3 regions of the Rhizobium sp. Pop5 genome follow, and region 3 is predicted to be linked to each of the others. Evidence: riboswitches for the same ligand, from Rfam matches in the RefSeq annotation. Region 3 holds a riboswitch; each other region holds the start of a gene.

Region 1 (6,904 bases), 1.2 Mb from region 3:
GTCGATCGCCAAGGCGACCGGCCGTGAGTATGTCCGTATGGCTCTCGGCGGCGTTCGTGACGAAGCCGAAATCCGCGGTCATCGCCGCACCTATATCGGCTCGATGCCCGGCAAGGTCATCCAGTCGATGAAGAAAGCGAAGAAGTCCAACCCGCTGTTCCTGCTCGACGAAATCGACAAGCTCGGCCAGGATTATCGTGGCGACCCGTCTTCGGCCCTGCTCGAGGTGCTCGATCCTGCGCAGAACTCGACCTTTATGGACCACTACCTGGAAGTCGAATACGACCTGTCGGACGTGATGTTCATCACGACGGCGAATACGCTGAACATTCCTGCGCCTCTGATGGACCGCATGGAGATCATTCGTATCGCCGGCTACACCGAGGATGAAAAGCGCGAGATCGCCAAGCGGCACCTGCTGCCGAAGGCCATCAAGGAACATGCGCTGCAGCCGGAAGAATTCTCGGTCAGCGACGACGCCCTGATGGCGATCAGCCAGCAGTATACCCGTGAAGCCGGTGTCCGCAGCTTCGAACGCGAACTGATGAAGCTCGCCCGCAAGGCGGTCACCGAGATCATCAAGGGCAAGACGAAGTCCGTTCATGTGACGGCCGCCAACATTGCCGACTATCTGGGCGTTCCGCGCTTCCGCCATGGCGAAGCCGAGGGCGAGGATCAGGTCGGCGTCGTGACCGGTCTTGCCTGGACGGAAGTCGGCGGCGAACTGCTGACCATCGAAGGCGTGATGATGCCGGGCAAGGGCCGCATGACGGTCACCGGCAATCTGAAGGATGTGATGAAGGAATCGATCTCGGCAGCGGCTTCCTATGTCCGCTCGCGCGCCGTCGATTTCGGCATCGAGCCGCCGCGCTTCGACAAGAGCGACATCCACGTGCACCTGCCGGAAGGCGCAACGCCGAAGGATGGCCCCTCGGCAGGCGTGGCGATGGCGACCGCCATCGTCTCGATCATGACCGGCATCCCGGTGAACAAGCATGTGGCCATGACCGGTGAAATCACCCTTCGCGGCCGTGTGCTGCCGATCGGCGGTCTCAAGGAAAAGCTGCTGGCAGCACTTCGTGGCGGCATCAAGAAGGTGCTGATTCCGGAGGAAAACGCCAAAGATCTGGCGGAGATTCCGGACAACGTGAAGAACAGCATGGAGATCATCCCGGTATCCCGGATGGGCGAGGTGATCAAGCATGCACTGATCCGGCGGCCGGAGCCGATCGAGTGGGATGGCACGGTGGAAACGCCGGTCATCGCATCGGTCGAAGGCCTTGATGATACGGGCGCAGCCATAGCGCATTGAGTGGCGCTTGCCACATTTATGCCCCATTGGCGCAAAAGACGCGAAAAGGCTGGCGGAAACGCCAGCCTTTTTTGTGAAAACGTCATGGAGACGCTTGCTTTTCCTTGATTTGCAGGGCTTTTGGGTTCCCGGCGGGCCTGATGAAACCTATTCTGCGCCTAGCTTACATTTGAGTCGTTTCATACCATTTAGAAAGGGGTGGAAACATGAACAAGAATGAACTCGTGTCCGCAGTAGCCGAAAAGGCTGGACTGACGAAGTCTGACGCGGCTTCCGCTGTCGACGCGGTTTTCGACGTTGTACAGGCCGAACTCAAGAACAAGGGCGACATCCGCCTCGCGGGTTTCGGTAGCTTCACTGTTTCTCATCGTGCCGCAACGAAGGGCCGCAACCCGTCGACCGGCGCTGAAGTCGACATTCCGGCACGCAACGTGCCGAAGTTCACGCCCGGCAAGGGCCTGAAGGATGCCGTCAACGGCTGATTGGATAGTCCGCCAGCCGTACACGAGAGCGGCTGCGCAGGATTTCGGAGGGGTTCGGCATCGCTGAGCCCCTCTTTGTTTTTGTCGCTTGCCGCATGCAGCGCTTTGTTCTACGAACGAAGCCGTTCTCAGGGCGGGGTGAAAGTCCCCACCGGCGGTAAGGGCTGCGGCCCGAGCCCGCGAGCGCCTTCCGAAGCTTTAGCCGGGGAGGGGTCAGCAGATCCGGTGCGATTCCGGAGCCGACGGTATAGTCCGGATGAAAGAGAATGAGCGTGACCGCATGCGGGCAGGGAACTGCCTGTTTCTGCGTGCCGTCGCCTCATACGTCCTGATTTATGTTTGGTCCTTGTTCCGGATGGAAGACATGAATCAGAATTCCCTTGCAGTCCCGCGTTCCCGCGCCTTTGCCGGCGCAGCCTTCATGGTGCTCGGAGGCGTGGCCTTCTCGCTCCTGAATGTGGTCACCCAATGGCTGACCATGAAGCTCGCCTTTCCCCCGGCCTCCACGGCCTTCTGGCAATATGGCTTCGCCTTCCTTTTCTCTTTGCCCTTTCTGCGCAAATCAGGCCTTTCCGCCATGCGGACGGATTATCCGTGGCGGCATGTCGTGCGCGTCGTCTTTGCCGCGCTCGGCGTCGAGGCCTGGGTTTCGGGCCTTGCCTCGGTGCCGATCTGGCAGGCGATCGCACTCGTCATGACCTCGCCCTTTTTCATCATCCTCGGCGCCCGCCTGTTCCTCGGTGAACGAGTCGGCCCCGCCCGCTGGGCGGCGACGGCTGTCGGCTTTGGCGGCGCGATGATCATCCTCCAGCCATGGTCGGACAGCTTCAGCTGGGCAGCTCTGCTACCTGTTCTCTCGGCGCTTCTCTGGGGCGCATCGTCTCTCATCACCAAGAACCTGACCGGCATCGAGAAGCCCGAGACCATCACCGTCTGGTTGCTGGTGATGCTGACGCCGATCAACGGCGGCCTGGCATTAGCCGCAGGCTTCGTCGTGCCGACGGGCACGACGCTGGCTCTCTTCCTGCTGGCGGGCCTCCTGACTGTTGTGGCGCAATATCTGCTGACCCTTGCCTATGCCAGCGCCGACGCCGCCTACGTGCAGCCGTTCGACGACCTCAAACTACCGCTGAACGTGCTCGCGGGCTGGCTATTCTTCGGCTATGCGCCGGCCGGCTATCTTTGGCTCGGGGCAGCACTCATTCTCGCCGCGTCGCTTTTCATCATGAGGAACGAGATGCGCCGGGAAAGGGAACCGGCCTGACGCAGACCCTCTGAAATGTCGTGGGCGATCGGCACCGGCGGCGACGCGACGCTCTGGATCGCCGTCCGTAGGTGATGAAAGCCGCTGGAACTATCAAGCAGACGACTTCGCCTTTCTGTACTCCTTGCCCATCCTGCGAAGGTCGGACGGCCCGACGGACCTAGGTCATGAATTTGGGCAGCGCGGCCGCCAATGCGTCGACGGCGAGACGGATCCTGAGCGGCAGGTGCGGTGTCTGCAGCCACAGTGCATGGCAGTCGTAGAGAAACTCCGGCTGACCCGGCAGCAACACTTCGAGCGCTCCAGCCCGCACGCGGTCGCGGATGAGCCAGTAGGGCAGCCAGGCGAGCCCCATGCCCGCCGTTGCCGCATCTGCGATCGCATCGAGATCATCGAGCCGCAATCGGCTATTCGGCCGAACTTCCACCGGAGACGGGTCTCCACGTGGAAAGAGCCATGGGCTGAAGCGGGCAGAGCGTGCATAGATGATCGCGTTGTGCCCGCCAATATCTTCGATCTGCTCCGGTCTGCCATGCGTATCGAGATAGCTCGCCGAGGCGCAGACCACCATGCGCTGGCGCGCGACGCGTCGGGCGATAATGCCTGACCTGTCTGCCAGTTCACCGGTACGGATCGCGAGATCGTAACCGTTATCGGCGAGATCGATAATGGGATCGCTGAGCGAAAGATCGAGTTCGAGGTTCGGATATCGCTTTGCGAGCTCGATCAGAACCGGCAGCGCGCAGTGCCGCCCAAAATGCACGGGCATTGTGACCCGCAGCTTTCCGCGTGGTTCGGAAAGATGATCGATCGCGAGCGCATCCGCGGCCTCTGTTTCGACAAGGATCATCCGACAGCGTTCATAATAGGCGCGTCCGAAATCCGTCAGGCTCTGCCGGCGCGTCGTCCGGCTGATAAGGCTGACCCCCAATCGCTCTTCCAGAAAGCGGATGTGCTTGCCGACCATGGGTCCGGATAGGCCGAGTGCTGCTGCCGCTGCCGCAAACGAGCCCAGATCCACGGCCTTCACGAAGACGGTCATGCTGGTGAGACGATCCATATTGCAAACTCGCAGTTTCTTCTGTCTTGCCTTTTGGCCAATTTATCTTTCTTGATTGAGTTGTCATAGCTCATTCGGTTCAATTGTTTTGGAGTTTGTGGGAAATGGCACGCATAATCCGATTTCACGAATTCGGTGGCCCCGAAGTTCTCCGCCTTGAAGATATGGATATTCCTGCCCCCGGGCCGGGGCAGGTTCAGATCCGCGTCAAGGCTCTTGGGATCAACCGGGCAGAAGCTCTGCTACGATCCCGCACCTATATCGAAACCGCGCCGTTGCCGTCGGGCCTCGGCCTCGAGGCGGCAGGCATCATCGAGGCCATAGGGGAAGACGTCGACGGCTTTGCGCCTGGCGACGCCGTCAGCATCATTCCGCCGATCTCGATGGTGCGCTCGCCGGCTTATGGTGAGCTCGTGACATTTCCCGCCGAGCTCATTGTCAGGCATCCATCGACACTTTCCTGGGAGGAAGCTGCCGCTGTCTGGATGTCGTATCTGACTGCTTACGGCGCTCTCATCGATATTACCCGACTTTCAAGAGGGGAATTCGTGGCAATCACCGCCGCCTCGAGCAGCGTAGCTCTCGCTGCAATCCAGATCGCCAACGGGATCGGCGCCACACCGATTGCGATCACCAGAACGTCTTCGAAGCGCCAGGCATTGCAGGAGGCTGGTGCCGCGCATGTCATCGCATCGGATGAGGAGGACTTGGAAGCACGACTGAAGGAAATCACTGGGCAAGGGGGCGTTCGCGTCGTCTTCGACGCCGTGGCCGGGCCTATTTTCGAACCGCTGACGGCGGCGATGTCACCAGGCGGCATTCTCATTGAATACGGTGGATTAAGCCCGCGGCCAACACCGTTTCCTTTGCCTGCCGTGCTCGGCAAATGCCTGACGCTCCGTGGCTATCTCGTCCATGAGATTATCCGCGATCCGGCGCGGCTGCAGTCCGCAAAGACCTTTATTTTCGAAGGGCTCGCGTTCGGCACGCTGAAGCCAGTCATATCAAGGACATTCCCCTTCGAGCAGATCGTCGAGGCGCATCGCTTCCTGGAATCGAACGAGCAGTTCGGCAAGATTGTCGTGACGGTCTGATCCGGCTCTGCTGGATGATGTCTCAAGCCCGGCCTGCAACTTGCCGGCCGGGCCTGAATGATCCGTCAGGGCCTACCAGCGCTGATGCACATGCGGCGCAATCAGCCGCTCGTAGATCTCGCGCGTTGCCGCGATGACATCGGCCGAAAGCGGTGCGAGGCCGGCTGCGGCCGCATTGGCCTCGGCCTGCTCGGCATTGCGGGCGCCGGGAATGACGACGGTGACGGCATCGCTCATCAGGATCCAGCGCAGCGCGAACGCGGCCATGGTCGCCCCCGCCGGAACGAGCTTGCGCACTTCCTCGACCGCCTGAAGACCGACTTCGAAGGGAACGCCGGCGAAGGTCTCGCCGACATCGAAGGCTTCGCCGTGGCGGTTGAAGCTGCGGTGGTCATCACTTGCAAACTTGGTGTCGCGGGTGATCTTTCCGGAGAGCAGGCCGCTTGCCAGCGGCACGCGGGCGATGATCGCCACGTTCCTGCGGCGCGCTTCCTGGAAGAACAGGTGATCGGGCCGCTGGCGGAAGATATTATAGATGATCTGGATGCTGACGACGCCGGGATATTCGATCGCCTTCAGCCCGTCCTCGACCTTTTCGACGCTGACGCCGTAACCCTTGATCTTGCCGGCCCTTTGCAGCTCGTTCAGCCCCTCGAAGACTTCAGGCTGGTAAAGCACCTCGCGCGGCGGGCAGTGCAGCTGCACGAGGTCGAGGCTGTCGACGGCGAGATTCTCCAGGCTTCGGTCGATGAAGCCTTCCAGATTGGCCTTGGTATAGCCTTCCGCGACATGCGGGTTGAGGCGGCGGCCCGCCTTGGTGGCGACCATCGGGCGCTCGCTGCCGCGCGTCTTCAAGACGTCGGCAATGATCTTTTCCGAGCGGCCGTCGCCGTAAACGTCGGCTGTGTCGATGAAGGTCATGCCGGCATCGAGCGCGGCATTCAGTGCCGCGCGGCCGTCGGCCTCGCTGATATCGCCCCAGGAGCCGCCGATCTGCCAGGCGCCGAAGCCGACATTGGTGACGGTGAACGGCATGCGGCCAAAAGCATGGTGTTTCATGAAATCCTCCATAGGTGATGAAAGGCACTGGACCTATCAGGCAGATGACTTTGCCGCAATTGTCGATCCGGCCTTGATCGGTCGCCCCGATGAAATATCGTCGCGTTACAAGGCTTCAACTGCAATGGATGCAAAAGGAAAGATCATGGAGTTCAAACCCGCCGGCTCTCGTCCCTCGATGCAGGCCCCGGCCGATTATTTCACCGGCGCTGTTCGTCAAGATCCCCTCATCGAAGCGCCGTCGCCTGCCCGGGTGAGGGCGACATCCGTCACCTTCGAGCCTGGCGCCCGCTCGGCCTGGCACACGCATCCGCTCGGCCAGACGCTGATCGTCACGTCAGGCAAAGGCCTTGCCCAGAGTTGGGGGAGCGAAATCCAGGAGATTCGCCCCGGCGACACGATCTGGTTCACGCCTGGTGAAAAACATTGGCACGGTGCCGGCCCGGACACGGCGATGACGCATATCGCCATCCATGAAGCGCTGGATGGCAGCGTAGCAGACTGGCTGGAGCAGGTCAGCGACGAGCAATATTCCGGCAAGGCCTGAGGCGATCAGAGCCGTTTCAGGCAATAGGAAAAATGCGCATGTGATTCGACCGTCAGAAACTCGAATTGCCAGCCGTAATCCTTGCA
Region 2 (6,904 bases), on a different replicon from region 3:
CGCATCTTTCCATCGCTGAAAATGTCTTCATCGGTCGATGGCCGATGAAGAATGGCGTCGTGGACCGTACCCAGATGGTCCGCCGAGCCCAGGAACAGCTCGCACGGCTGAACCTGCACATTTCCGCGACCCGAAAGGTCGCTGGTCTTTCAACAGCCAACCAACAGCTCATCGAGATCGCCAAGGCGCTGGCGCTCAATGCGAAACTCCTGATCCTCGACGAGCCGACGGCAGCCCTTGGCGGGGCAGAGACGGAAGCCTTGTTTGAGCAGGTCCGCAAACTTCGCTCCGAGGGCGTGGGCATCATCTACATCTCCCACCGGATGGAGGAGATCAAGCAGATCACCGACCGCATCGTCGTGCTTCGCGACGGAGAGCGTGTCCATGAATTTGCCGATAGCTCGACGCCGGTGCGAACGATCGTCGAAAGCATGGTCGGCCGCTCGCTTGATCGGATGTTTCCGACCCTTCCCGAGCCGACCGGAAGACCTGTGCTTGAGGTATCCGGCCTGACGTCGCCGGACGATTCCTTCCGGGATGTGAGTTTCGACGTTCATGCCGGCGAGATCCTCGGCATTGCCGGCCTCGTCGGTGCTGGCCGGACTGAACTCGTGCGGGCGATTTCCGGTGCCGATCCAATCAGCGCCGGCTCTATCCGGCTGGAAGGTGAGGCGCTGAAGCTGCGCAGCCCTGCGGATGCGATCGCCAACGGCATCGTGATGGTTCCGGAAGATCGCAAGGACCAGGGGCTCGTCGTTGCACACAAGATCAGTGAAAACATCATCTACGCCAATCTCGACAAGCTTGGCGGGCGCTGGCTCACCTCGCGCGTGAAGCGTGGTTTCGCCGAAAAGGCGGTGGTGAAATTCGGCGTCAAGGGTCGTGCGGAACAGCTTGCTTCCGATCTCTCGGGCGGCAACCAGCAAAAGGTCGTCATCGCCAAATGGCTGATGCGCGATCCCAAGGTCGTGGTGCTGGACGAGCCAACGCGCGGCATCGATGTCGGTGCCCGCGCCGGCATCTACGACATCATCGTCAACCTCGCCAAACAGGGCGTCGCGGTCATCGTCGTGAGCTCCGATCTCGAGGAGGTTCTCGGCGTATCGAACCGCATTCTCGTGCTGGCGCAGGGCAAACAGGCAGGCATTCTCAAGCGTGACGAGGCGAATGACGTCTCGGTCATGGAATTGGCGACAATCTAGGAAAAGACAGAAAGGAAGAGCGGTGTCCGACATCTCTCTGAACGCACCGAAGCTATTTGATCTCGGCGGCCAGGTCGCCATCGTGACGGGCGCCGGCAGCGGCATCGGGCAGAGGATCGCCATCGGTCTTGCCCAGTGCGGTGCCGACGTGGCTCTTCTCGATCGCCGCACCGATGACGGCCTTGCCACCACAGCCGGCCATATCCGGGCTGCCGGCCGCCGCTCGATCGAAATCGCTGCAGATGTCACCAGCAAATCATCGCTTGCCGAAGCCATCGCCCGGACAGAAGCCGATCTCGGCGCTCTCTCACTTGCCGTCAATGCGGCCGGCATTGCCAACGCCAATCCCGCCGAGGAAATGGAAGAGGACCAGTACCAGACGCTGATGGACATCAACCTGAAGGGCGTCTTCTTGTCCTGCCAGGCCGAAGCGCGCGCCATGCTGAAAAACGGCCGCGGCTCCATTGTCAACATCGCCTCCATGTCCGGCGTCATCGTCAATCGGGGTCTAAGCCAGGCGCATTACAACGCCTCCAAGGCGGGTGTGATCCATATGTCCAAGTCGCTGGCAATGGAGTGGGTCGGGCGCGGCATCCGCGTCAATACGATCTCGCCGGGCTATACCGCAACGCCGATGAATACCCGGCCGGAGATGGTGCATCAGACCAAGCTCTTCGAAGAGCAAACACCGATGCAGCGCATGGCCGGTGTCGACGAGATGGTTGGTCCGGCCGTCTTCCTGCTTTCGAACGCCGCAAGCTTCGTGACGGGCGTCGATCTGCTCGTCGATGGCGGCTTCTGCTGCTGGTGATCTCATGCGCAAGCTGATTGCAGGCAACTGGAAAATGAACGGTCTCATCTCCTCCCAAGCTGAGATCGAGGCGCTGAGGGGATTAACGGGCGAGGCGACGTGCGACATCGTCGTCTGCCCGCCCTTCACGCTGATCGACCGGGCAGTGGAGCGGGCCAAGGATTCGAACCTGGTCATCGGCGCACAGGATTGTCACGCGCAGCAGTCAGGCGCCCATACCGGCGACGTCTCTGCCGAAATGCTTGCCGATATCGGCGCGCGTTATGTGATCCTCGGACATTCCGAGCGCCGCGTGTCTTATGGTGAAGATGATGAAATCGTCCACGCGAAGGCGGTTGCCGCTCATCGGGCGGGCCTGATCGCGATCGTCTGTGTCGGTGAAACGCGACATGAGCGTGATGAAGGACGGGCGATCGAGGTGGTTGGCGAGCAACTGGCAGAATCCATCCCCGAGGGAGCGACAGGCGCAAATCTCATCATCGCCTATGAGCCCGTATGGGCGATAGGAACAGGATTGGTGCCAACCAACAAACAGATCGAGGAGGTCCATGCTGCAATCCGGCATATGCTCGAAGAGTGGCTGGGCGATGACGGCCATTCCGTCAAGATCCTCTATGGCGGCTCGGTCAAGGCATCCAATGCCGCGGCCATATTCGGGCTTCGCAATGTGGACGGAGCGCTGGTTGGTGGCGCTTCGCTGAAGGCATCGGAATTTGCCGGGATTATTTCTGCAGCCTTTTGAAGTCTGCGTGATGAGGCAAGTGTCGTCGGTTTGCAGATCGGCACCCCTGAAAGGAAAAGAGAATGCAACGCTTCGAAAACAAGACCGTCGTCATTACCGGCGCAAGCCGTGGCATCGGTGCGGCGATTGCCAAACGTTTTGCGCGCGAGGGTGCCCATCTCGTGGTCTCCGCCAACGAGGAGAGCGTGCATGCCGTTGCCGAGCAGATCAAGGCCGATGGCGGAGAGGCGATCTCCTTCGTAGGCGACGTCACCGACAAGGCAAGCGTCAAGGCTCTTTACGATGCAGCCGAACAGGCCTTCGGCGACGTTGATATCTCCATCCAGAATGCCGGCGTCATCACCATTGCCCGCATCGAGGACATGACCGAGGGCGAGTGGGACAAGGTCATGGCCGTCAACACCAAGGGCGTGTTCCTCTGCGCCCAGGAAGCGATCGCCCGCATGCGCAAACATGGCCGCGGCGGCCGGATCATCAACACCGCCTCCGGTCAGGCGCGCGACGGCTTCATCTATACGCCGCATTATGCTGCCTCCAAGATGGGCGTCGTCGGCATCACACAGAGCCTTGCCAAAGAAGTTGCGACCGATGGCATCACCGTCAACGCCTTCTGCCCCGGCATCATCGAAACCGACATGTGGGCCTACAACGACCAGGCATGGGGCAAGCTGCTCGGCAATTTCGGCCCCGGAGAACTTATGAAGGAATGGGTCGAGGGCATCCCGATGAAGCGCGCAGGATCGGGCGAAGATGTTGCCGGCCTCGTGACTTTCCTTGCCAGCGACGATGCTGCCTACATCACCGGCCAGACCATCAATGTCGATGGCGGCCTGATCATGTCCTAGCTCTGTTCGACAAAGGGGAACGGTGCTTTCACCTCGGTGCGGCGAACCCCGCAGGGTGATCGACATCCGACCTCTTGCAGAACAAGGCCTTCATCATCTATCTAAGTCATGTTCTCAGGGCGGGGTGCAATTCCCCACCGGCGGTATCGAGGCAACTCGGAGCCCGCGAGCGCCTTCGTGGAAGCGAAGGGTCAGCAGATCCGGTGAGAGGCCGGAGCCGACGGTCATAGTCCGGATGAAAGAGAGCAACGCAGGGGACGCCGCTCGGCACGCGGCGTTTCATATGCTTGTTCGCCCAAGGGAAAATGGTGGCTTTTGACAGGCCATGAATGCCGCTCACGCGGCTAACCCTTGAAAGGCAGAGAAATGGCAATTTCCAAAATCGAAGATGCGATCGCCGCGATTGCGCGGGGCGAGATCGTGGTTGTCGTTGACGATCGCGATCGTGAAAACGAGGGCGATCTCATCATCGCATCCGAAGCGATTACGCCGCAGGCGATCGCCTTCATGATGAATTATGCCCGCGGCCTGATCTGCGTGGCGATGGAAGGCGAGCGGCTGGACGACCTGCAGATCCCGCAGATGGTCCCCAACAATACCGAACTTCTGAAGACGGCTTTTACCGTGTCGGTTGACTATATTCCTGAAACGACGACCGGTATTTCGGCCGCCGACCGCGCCGCGACGGTTCGGGCGCTGATCGGCGAGAACTCCCGCCCCGAGGATTTTGCCCGGCCTGGCCATATCTTCCCATTGCGTGCGCAACCGAACGGCGTGCTTGCCCGTCCAGGCCACACCGAGGCGGCTGTCGACCTCGCAAGGCTTGCCGGCCTGTCGCCGTCGGGTGTCATCTGCGAAGTGGCCAATGATGATGGCACGATGGCGCGCCTGCCGGAGCTTGAGCGGTTTGCCGAGCGACACGGCCTCCATCTCATCACAATCGAGGACCTCATTGCTTATCGGGGCGTGAGCGCGCCTGTTAAGGCGGCCTGATCGACCTAGCTGTTGGCTCTCCGCCGAACATCGCTTGGTCCTGTTCAGTGGAACTTGTCGTTAGAAGCGACGCGGAAACCCTATACCACAACCAACAACTGTCACGAGGGCGTCTTCGGCGCTGCCAAACCATATAGAGCATCCGGCGTCTCGACGACCTTTATTCCTGTAAAACAAGCTTAAGGACCGGATTTAAGCCTCGAGAAACGCTGGTTTTTCCCAGATTCTTAGGAAGTATGTCCCGGATCAAACTGGCCCTAGCGCCGGATCCGATTTGGCGAGATAAATTACAAGCAAATTACATCCTGACTCACCGACCCCCGATTTCAAGTTCGAAACGGCGTTCGTTCGAGCGTTCGCGCTGAAGCTCTGATCAAAAGGATCAATCTTTGATCCTGATTGGGGGCACTTAATTTTCGGCTTGGAATGGCGCGGCAACGGGCTTGGTGTGCCTGAGAACGCCTCTGCGGATGGGCCGCCCGGAAGGGAGAGAACTTTTGAACCTGAGGGCGGTCTGTCGTGAACAGCTATCCATCGCTTAACCACGATTAGACAGTGAATTTGGGCTACTCTCGAAAATCCCTGAATCGGACGCGCAGACATTGGGACTGTGCTGCAGCCGTCACTCCGCCGCAACCTCATTCATAACAGAGATGATTTCGCGATATCCGGGATCGTTTTCGAACTCCAGAACCTCCGAAGCCAATCGTCCGAAGACCACGGTCAGCGATTTTCTTCCGCGCGGCATCGGGCGTGACAAGATCGTGCGGAGGACGTCCTTCACTGCCACAGTCCAGCGCCCGTGATCGCGATACAGCGTCAACCCATTGTCATCGTTTCCAGATCTGGTTCGGTTCCAAGACGGTTCACGGCGCCCAACGTTTCAGTGAAGTGGATCGCTGCTTGCAGCGGAAGCCCGTCGAGCCAGGTAACCGGTCATCCTCACCGGATAGCGGGCGGGCGGCACCCTTGTTGTACTTAAATTCGCCGTATCCACCGCGACGATCCGAGCGGTAGGTTGTCGCAAACCGGCCGTTAGGGTTGCGTTCACCGGTCCTACAAATGGGCTTGCAAAATATGCAACCATTGAACTATCACTATTCAGCCATGATACTTATGGGGGTGATATTTGTGGCGCTAGTTGCAACTTTTCTGAGGCCACTCAATTGCTGGTGGCTATTGCGTCTGATCCGGGCTCCGCGAAGCTCGCCGTTGACCACCACGTTTGTCGTTTTTGCGGCATTGCTGGCCTCTTTGGCATTCGCATCGACATCTCACGCAGAAGCACTTGACACTACCGCCTCGGACAAAGCTTTATATGCTCACGTTTCGCGGTATCCGCTTCATCGCGGCTATATGTATTGCCTAGTGGCAATAGAATATTCAGGCGACTATCAAGGTCGATTCTGCCCCGGAAACCGTCTGCTGATAGGTCGGGCGCAGAAGGCCCTAAACCAGCCTATTCTCGATCTTCACGACGACGCAGAACTTCGGCGAATCCTTCTTGCCATTTCCAGGTTTGCGAAGGAGGGTCGAGATGCTCAGCCTGAGCAGGGAGCGCAAACTCCGGTGGCCTCTTCATCTCGCGACCAAATAACCAAGTATTACAAGAAAGAGCCTGCGGAACAACCGTTTCTGTACTGTTATGCCGACATTTTGTATTTTGCTGATGTTGGAAGTGCCTACTGTCGCTACACGATAGCGAAGTTTAATTTGCTGTTATTCGAGGAAAGCGAGCCATTGTTGCCTGATCACGATCCGGCGGTTCTTTTCTCAATGCTGAAATCCATTCTTTTGAGGGAGAAGCCGTAATGGGAATCCAAGAAGTTCTGGGAAAGCTTAATTTTGTGAACGCAACTGGTGGAGAGCCAGATCGCATCAAACAGATAATAGCTGAGTTATACACAGTCTCCGATACAGCGCGGGGTGTTTTTGATCTTCTTGCCGCTAGCCCAAAAATACTCACATTCGAGCACGAGTTTCAAACTAAGGCGAAGCCCGGTGAATTTTGGGTTAAATACAACCCAACCTCCGTGGATGGAAAATGCCTTATCGGTAGCGACGGAACCATAGCCACTTATTCCTTCGAGCAAGCTATAATGCATGAGATTCTCCACGCGGTCGTTGGTGTCGACGACGGCGAGAAGGATGGCATCCCTCCTAATCTCCTGACAGGAAAGTATGACTATGTAGGTGACACAGTCCGAGACGAGCAGCTCATTGTTGCCGAGATGGGAGGGCCTCATTACGTTGATCGCGCATCATATCATTCGACGCTTTACGACTGGCAGGTCGAGTCGCTCGACGTTGC
Region 3 (6,904 bases):
TTGCCGGCTTGTGAATGGCGCGGGGATTTGCCGATGCTGACGACACTTGCGGTGCTGATGGGTCTTTCCGGCGTCGCCCCGATCGCGGAGATCGGGAGAAGCGAGGTCGATGTGGCGCTGGTGCTTGCCGTCGACACCTCGCGGTCGATGGATTTCGAGGAGATCGGCATCCAGCGCCAGGGTTATGTCGAGGCGCTCAAGCACAAGGAATTCATCGATGCGGTCAAGGGTGGACTCACCGGCCGCATCGCCATCAGCTATTTCGAATGGGCGGGCTATGTCGTCCAGGATTCGGTGATCGACTGGCAGGTGATCGAGACGGAAGCCGATGCGATCGCCTTTGCCGACAAACTCGAAGCCCGGCCGATCGCCACGCAGCGGCGCACCTCGATCTCCACCGCCATCGCCCAGGGCGCCAGCATGATCATCGCCAGTCCCTTTCAGGCCAGGCGGGAGGTGATCGACGTTTCCGGCGACGGCCCGAACAACTCGGGCAATCCGGTGATGCTGGCCCGTGACAGGGCGGTGGAAGCGGGCATGGTCATTAACGGCCTCGCCATCATGCTGCGGCCTTCCGATGCGCCCGAGGGTCTCGACAAATATTACGCCGATTGCGTCATCGGCGGCCCCGGCGCCTTTGTGCTGCCGGTCCACAAGATCGAGGATTTCGCCGTCGCCGTACGCCGCAAGCTGGTGCTCGAAATCAGCGGCCTTTGGCCGCCGGTGACGGTGCGTGAGATTGCGGGGGATGCGCCCGCGGCCGACTGTCTGTTTGGCGAGAAACAGTGGCGGGACTTTTTCGAGCGGTGAGGGGTGGTGGCTTGCCGGCGCGATTTGGGATGAGAGGACATGTCGTGTGGCACCCCCCTCTGTCCTGCCGGACATCTCCCCCACAAGGAGGGAGATCGGCTGGGCGTGACGGCTTCCCCAAACAGCCGAGCATTGTGATTGCCGCTGCCGTTCGACAGGGGGCGTGGTCAAGCCTCCTGTCGATCTCCACCCTTGTGGGGGAGATGGCCGGCAGGCCAGAGGGGGTGCCACACGGCATGCCGGTAAAGAAGAGACGCGCGGCATCCAATAGAGCTTCGCCCTGGGCGCCTGCGAGGGCCTCGAAGGGCGAAGCGGGGGCTTACGGCCTCTGCCGCCACCTACAACGGCAACTCCCGGCCCGCCCGTTCGCTGACCATGTATTCGGCGTACCAGTCCGGCCAGTTCTCGTCGTGTTTGCCGCCGTTTCGTTTCTCGTGTTCGCCGTGGGCGGTGGCGGCGCGGCGCAGCGCGGCGGCGAGGTCGCTTGATGTCGAGAAGGCCGTCTCGTCGGCGTCGATGCGGCCCGGCAGCCGCGTGGTGACCTCCTGGAACAGCCAGCCGTTGCCATCGGGATCCTTGAACGAGGCGAAGGAGCGGTAGCTGCGGTGGTCGGGATCGCGGCCGGCGATTCTGAGGCGTCCGAACAGATAGGGTTCATCCTTGCCGGCATAGACGCCTGCTGCGTCGTGGAAGACGTCGCTCACCTCGACGCCGCGGGCGATGAGATCGCGGCGGGCGGCCTCGATGTCCGAGACGACGAGGTAAAGGCCCTGGGCGGAGCCGGGGGCGGCGGCGGTGATATTTTTGCCGAAGATGATCGCGCAGCCGGAGCCGGGCGGGGTGAACTGGATCACCCGGAAATCGGCATCATTGGCGAAGTCGGCGTCAAGCCGCCAGCCGAGGCCGTCGTAAAAGCGTTTCGCGCGGTCGACGTCCGAAACGGGGATGACGACCACTTCGAGCTTGGTGTCGACCGGTCGTGTTCTCGTGGATAGGGTGGGGGTTTCACTGCGCATTGCATTGCTCATCTTCAGCTCCCTTGAGGTTTGGACGCATTAAGAATGGCGATACATGTCGGGGTCGAGTGGACCACAGCGCGGCGAGGGCGTCGAATCAATTCTTCTGTCGGTAGGGAGAAGACGGCGGGCCGATCCCGCCGCCTGTTGCGCGGGTCTCTACGCCGCAAGAGCGGCGCGCGTCTTGCCGATCATCAGAGCGGCGCGCGCGGCCTCGCGGCCCTTTTCGACGAAGTGAGCGCGGTAGATCTGTTGATGGTGCTCGGTTTCCTGATAGTGATGCGGCGTCAGCGAGACCGACAGCACCGGCACGCCGGTATCCATTCCGGCGCGCATCAGCCCGTCGACGACGGCCTGGGCCACGAAGTCATGGCGATAGATTCCGCCGTCGACGACGAAGGCGGCGGCGATGACGGCGCCATAACGCCCGCTCGCGGCAAGATCGCGCGACAAGAGCGGCATTTCGAAAGCGCCTGGAACATCGAACACGTCGATCTGCTCGGCGGGAATGAGCTGTTGAAAGCCTTCAAGCGCACGATCGACGATATCGGCGTGCCAGCCGGCTTTGATGAAGGCATAACGGGTGGGTGTCATGGTAATCTCCTTTGGCGTACAGACACGTCACCCAAGGCGATCACGAGCGTCCGCCGCCAGCCCGAAAGGGCAGCGGCAACGCACGTTCTCTTTCATCCGGACTATGACCGTCGGCTCAGGCATCTCACCTGATCTGCTGACCCTTCCGAGGAAGGCGCTCGCGGGCTCGCAATCGAAACTGCATACCGCCGGTAGGGACTTTCACCCCGCCCTGAGAACGGCGCGACAATAGGGTCAAGGCGGCGGGCTGGCAATAGGGGAAGATGGTTTCGGGATGGAGGCGGGGTTGCGACCCCAAGAGAGCCTCTCCTGAGGCGCCCCGCAGTGGCCTCGAAGGACGAGGCGGGTGCGCTATCGGCTGATGGATGTGTGCTCCAACGCCCTTGTTGAGCGCGCTCTTCCGCCTAAATGCTTCTGCTGAGGACATCCATGTCGAAAAAGCATCTCGTGCCGCGTCATAGGGCAGGACAGCAATCATGGGAGAATGTGATGCCAGACCCATTCATCGTGCGCCGCGAGGCGCATATAGCAGCACCCCCGGCTGCGGTGTTTGCACTGATGACCGATCCGGAGAAGATCCTGCGCTGGATGGGAACGGAGGCGCAGATCGAGCCTGAGCCGGGCGGGCTCTATCTCGTCAACGTGACAGGCGCCCGCTTCGCGCGCGGTTCGTTTCGCGAGGTGGTGCCGGTTCATCGCCTGGCCTACAGCTTCGGCTGGGACGGCAGCGAGGTGGTGCCGCCGGGCTCGAGCCTGGTCGAGATCGACCTGATCGAGCAGCCCGACGGGACGCTCCTGCGGCTCACCCATAGCGGCCTGCCGAGTGCGGAGCAATGCGCCGGCCATACGGAAGGCTGGGTGCATTATCTCGGGCGGCTGACCGAGGTCGCCGCCGGGCGCGATCCGGGTCCGGATGTCTTTAGCGGCAGGAAATGAACGGTTTTGCGCGGGCCTCGCCACGGCCCGCAACCGCCTGACATTGCGGAAAAAATGGCCGTCCGGCGCACTGCCCGGCCGTCCGCAAACGCGCCTTTTTCCCCGGCAAACATGAACGCGCAATTCATCCCCAGTTCAATTTGGCATCCCTAAGGTGGGTACGGCTGGATTGAATGGAGTTCGTTATGAAGGCACTTTCTATCGCGGCTGCCTTGCTCGCTGGCAGCCTCTCGATCGGCACAGCTGAGGCCATGCCGATGGGGTCAATCAACGTTCAGAGCAATATCGTCAAGGCCGACTACGCCTGCGGTCGCGGCTGGCACCTGACGCCGTGGGGCGAATGCCGCCGCAACTGGCAACGCCCGCCGATGGCTTTTTATGGCGGTCCGCCGCGCTGGGGCTGGGATGGTCCGCGCTGGCGCCACGAACGCCGCTGGGATCGGGATCGTCGCTGGAATGACGACCGTCGCTGGTATGGCGATCGCCGCTGGGATCGCGATCGTAACTGGGATTGATACCCCGCCCAGAACCAAAACCCCGGAACCAAAACGATGGAGGCCGGCGCGATCTTCGCCCGGCCTCTTTTCATGCGCGGACGCTTGGGCTCAGATCGGAGTGACGAGCCAATGCTTGCCGTCGATCAGCTCTTCGAGCTCGACCGGATCCTTGACGCCGAACTCGAACCATTCGACGAGTTCCTTCGCTTTCCGCTTGCTCTCTTCGGCGGTGAATTCGATCCCGTAGCGCGTGCACCATCGCCGAAGGATCGACGTCAGCAGCGTTATGTCGTTTCCGTCAAGCGGATCTTTCGGCCAGTACGTCGTGCCCATCGCAACCCCTCAATCATACGATGACGAACGGCGCATAATGGAATCAAATCCGCGCAAGTTTAAAGTGTTTTTTTCTTTGTTTTCCACCGCGCTGAATGGTTTTCCACAGGGTTGTTTGGCGGTGGGGTTGACAGGGGTTGCGGGGGATGGCCGCGGGCGCAAGAGCCAAGAGGAAGCGCTGCGTCCGCTTGCGGACGCACCGGGGTTGCCGAGGCTCGGACCGAGTGCAATGCTAGGGCATGGATCTGCCTTCCTCTCTTGCCTGGTTGATTGACGAGGCCGCCGCTTCGCCCGGTCCCGAACGGTTTCTCGCCGAACTCGGGCGTCGGCTGCTGGCCGATGGCTTGCCGCTCGCCGGCGGCGCGCTGACGCTTTCGGTGCCGCATCCGATCATTGCGCGGCGCACATGGCTGTGGCGGGCGGAGAGCGGGACCGTCATCGAGGCGCTGGCCTTCGCCGCGGCACCGCCCGTCGGGGCCGGGCGTGAGTGGCTGGCCGGGCTCGGGCCGGTCTGGGAAGAAAGGATCGGGCCTTCTCCGGACGACCCCATCCTCGGCTGGGCAGGCCTTGCCGACGGGGCAGGGGCTTTTGCTCCTGGTGATGCGGCCCGGCTGCGCGAGGTCGCGCGTTTTGCCGCAGCACCGCTTGCTGCCCTTGCGGCGCGCGAGGCGCGGGCGGCCCTGCTCGAAGCCTATCTCGGCCGGCGCAGCGCTGCCCGGGTGCAGGCCGGCGCGCTTGCGCGCGGCACAGGCGAAATCATCCGCGCCGCCCTTCTCTGCGCTGATCTCAGAGATTTCACCGCCCTTTCCGAAGTGACCGAGCCGTATGCGATGATTGCAGCGCTCGACGCCTATTTCGACCGTGTCGCCGGCGCCGTGCATGCCTTCGGGGGCGAGGTGCTAAAATTCATGGGCGACGGCGTGCTCGCGATCTTTCCCGTCGCGGGCGCCTCCGGCGAAGAGGCCGGGGGCGATCGCAATGCTTGCGAGGCGGCGCTGAGGGCGGTCGCCGCCTGCCGCGCCGGCATGGCCCATCTCGACCAGCTGCGCCGGGCGCAGGGGCTGGCGCCGCTGCCCTTCGGCGCCGCACTGCATTTCGGCGAGATCCTCTGGGGCAATATCGGCGCGGCCGACCGGCTTGACTTCACCGCCATCGGTCCGGCTGTCAATCTCGTCAGTCGCCTGGAAGGGCTTTGCAAGCCGCTTGGCCGCAGCGTGCTGATCTCGGGCGCGGTGGCGGCGAACACTGGATCAGCCCTCACGCCGCTTGGCGAGCACGCCTTGCGCGGCATCGCCGAATCCTGCGCCGTCTTCGCCTTGCCGGAAGATTAGCGTGACGCCCCAGGTGCGGGGCGCGGCGATCAGCCTGGTGTCGCCTATCCCTGCGTTGCAGGCTTTCAGTCCGGGCTATGAGGCGAGGGGGCGGAGCTTCTCTCATCGGCGGGCGACCTCGCGTCGCGCTCGCATCTCCTGATGTATGTATAATTTGCAAAGAAATGTTTGCAAAGTTTTCTTTGCAAACTATACTCTCGGCTCATGAAAAAGCCGCGCCCACAGCCCGCCACAGATGCCCGTACCCTCAGCCGGGTCGTTCCCGATCCGGCCGCGCTGAAGGCGCTGGCGCATCCGGTGCGGCTGCGCATGCTCGGCATGCTCCGGGTGGATGGCCCGGCTACGGCGACGCAGCTGGCCGTGCGCCTCGGCTTGAACAGCGGAGCCACGAGCTATCATCTGCGCCAGCTTGCCCAATATGGTTTCATCGAGGAGGCGCCGCATGTCTCGCGGCGCGACCGCTGGTGGCGCGCAAGCCACGAACTGACGTCAGTGCCGGCGAGCGAGATCGAGGGGGAGGCGCTCGATCTCGACATCGCCTTCAACCAGGCGGTACTCTCCCTGCAGGTCGGCCAGATGCAGCAGGCGGCGGAGGAATATGCCGAACTGCCGGCCGAATGGCGCAAGGCGAGCACGGCGAACGACATCATCATCCCGATGACGGCAGAACAGGCCGAGGCCCTGACCCGGCGGCTGACCGACATCATCCTGGAAGCGATGCGGGCAGCGCCGCAGCTCGGCGAGGCGGCGTCTCGGAAGCCCGGCATGGTTCCCTTCTCGGTCATGCTGCACGCCTTTCCCTATCCGGGCCGCCTGCCGCATCGCGAGGGGGAGGAGGAGCCGTGAGGCGGGGCGGGCCGTTCCTGGCACTTGCCGCCGCCGAGACGCTGTCGCTTTCCGGCACGCGGCTTTCGACCATCGCCATTCCCTGGCTGGTGCTGAGCGCGACCGCCAGTCCTGTGCTGACGGGGCTGACGGCGATGATGGAAATGCTGCCCTATGTGATCGCCAAGGCGCTCGGCGGGCCGCTGATCGACCAGGTCGGCGCCAAGCGCATCGCCATAACCTGCGACCTGGCCTCCGTCGCTGTCGTGGGGCTGGTGCCGCTTCTCGATCTCTTCGGTCTGTTGAGCGTGCCGATGCTGCTGCCTGTCGTCTTTGCCATGGGCGTGCTGCGCGGCCCATCCGATGCCGCCAAGCAGGCGATGGTTCCCGATATCGCAGCACTCGCCGACGTGCCGCTCGAGCGGGTGACCGGCGTCGCCGGCGCAATCGAGCGGCTGGCCTCGACGGCGGGTGCGGCGGGCGCCGGCGCGTTGATCGGGTTGATCGGCCCGGGCCAGGCGCTCCTCGTCAATGCCGCCACCTTTGCCGCCGCCGCCCTGAT

Evidence for each region. Region 3 has a riboswitch for FMN ahead of NE852_RS13990 (6,7-dimethyl-8-ribityllumazine synthase). Riboswitches for the same ligand answer to the same signal wherever they lie in the genome.
Region 1: linked by a shared signal. The riboswitch ahead of NE852_RS08030 (DMT family transporter) and the one ahead of NE852_RS13990 (6,7-dimethyl-8-ribityllumazine synthase) in region 3 are both predicted to bind FMN.
Region 2: linked by a shared signal. The riboswitch ahead of ribB (3,4-dihydroxy-2-butanone-4-phosphate synthase) and the one ahead of NE852_RS13990 (6,7-dimethyl-8-ribityllumazine synthase) in region 3 are both predicted to bind FMN.

Annotation. Positions count from the first base shown of each region.
Region 1 is NZ_CP099399.1:1,196,595-1,203,498, forward strand. It holds gene lon (endopeptidase La) at 1-1,312, shown strand, start outside; gene hupB (DNA-binding protein HupB) at 1,519-1,794, shown strand; FMN riboswitch at 1,915-2,066, shown strand; gene NE852_RS08030 (DMT family transporter) at 2,150-3,058, shown strand; gene NE852_RS08035 (LysR substrate-binding domain-containing protein) at 3,219-4,118, opposite strand; gene NE852_RS08040 (zinc-dependent alcohol dehydrogenase family protein) at 4,223-5,212, shown strand; gene NE852_RS08045 (aldo/keto reductase) at 5,285-6,271, opposite strand; gene NE852_RS08050 (cupin domain-containing protein) at 6,396-6,818, shown strand; gene NE852_RS08055 (class I SAM-dependent methyltransferase) at 6,824-6,904, opposite strand, start outside.
Region 2 is NZ_CP099401.1:269,871-276,774, reverse strand. It holds gene NE852_RS27030 (sugar ABC transporter ATP-binding protein) at 1-1,202, shown strand, start outside; gene NE852_RS27025 (SDR family oxidoreductase) at 1,225-2,013, shown strand; gene tpiA (triose-phosphate isomerase) at 2,018-2,755, shown strand; gene NE852_RS27015 (SDR family NAD(P)-dependent oxidoreductase) at 2,818-3,600, shown strand; FMN riboswitch at 3,707-3,851, shown strand; gene ribB (3,4-dihydroxy-2-butanone-4-phosphate synthase) at 3,967-4,593, shown strand; gene NE852_RS27005 (hypothetical protein) at 5,806-6,405, shown strand; gene NE852_RS27000 (calcium-binding protein) at 6,405-6,904, shown strand, end outside.
Region 3 is NZ_CP099399.1:2,359,488-2,366,391, reverse strand. It holds gene NE852_RS14000 (DUF1194 domain-containing protein) at 34-810, shown strand; gene NE852_RS13995 (VOC family protein) at 1,149-1,838, opposite strand; gene NE852_RS13990 (6,7-dimethyl-8-ribityllumazine synthase) at 1,986-2,420, opposite strand; FMN riboswitch at 2,501-2,643, opposite strand; gene NE852_RS13985 (SRPBCC domain-containing protein) at 2,910-3,356, shown strand; gene NE852_RS13980 (GCG_CRPN prefix-to-repeats domain-containing protein) at 3,542-3,871, shown strand; gene NE852_RS13975 (hypothetical protein) at 3,962-4,186, opposite strand; gene NE852_RS13970 (adenylate/guanylate cyclase domain-containing protein) at 4,426-5,517, shown strand; gene NE852_RS13965 (helix-turn-helix transcriptional regulator) at 5,722-6,363, shown strand; gene NE852_RS13960 (MFS transporter) at 6,360-6,904, shown strand, end outside.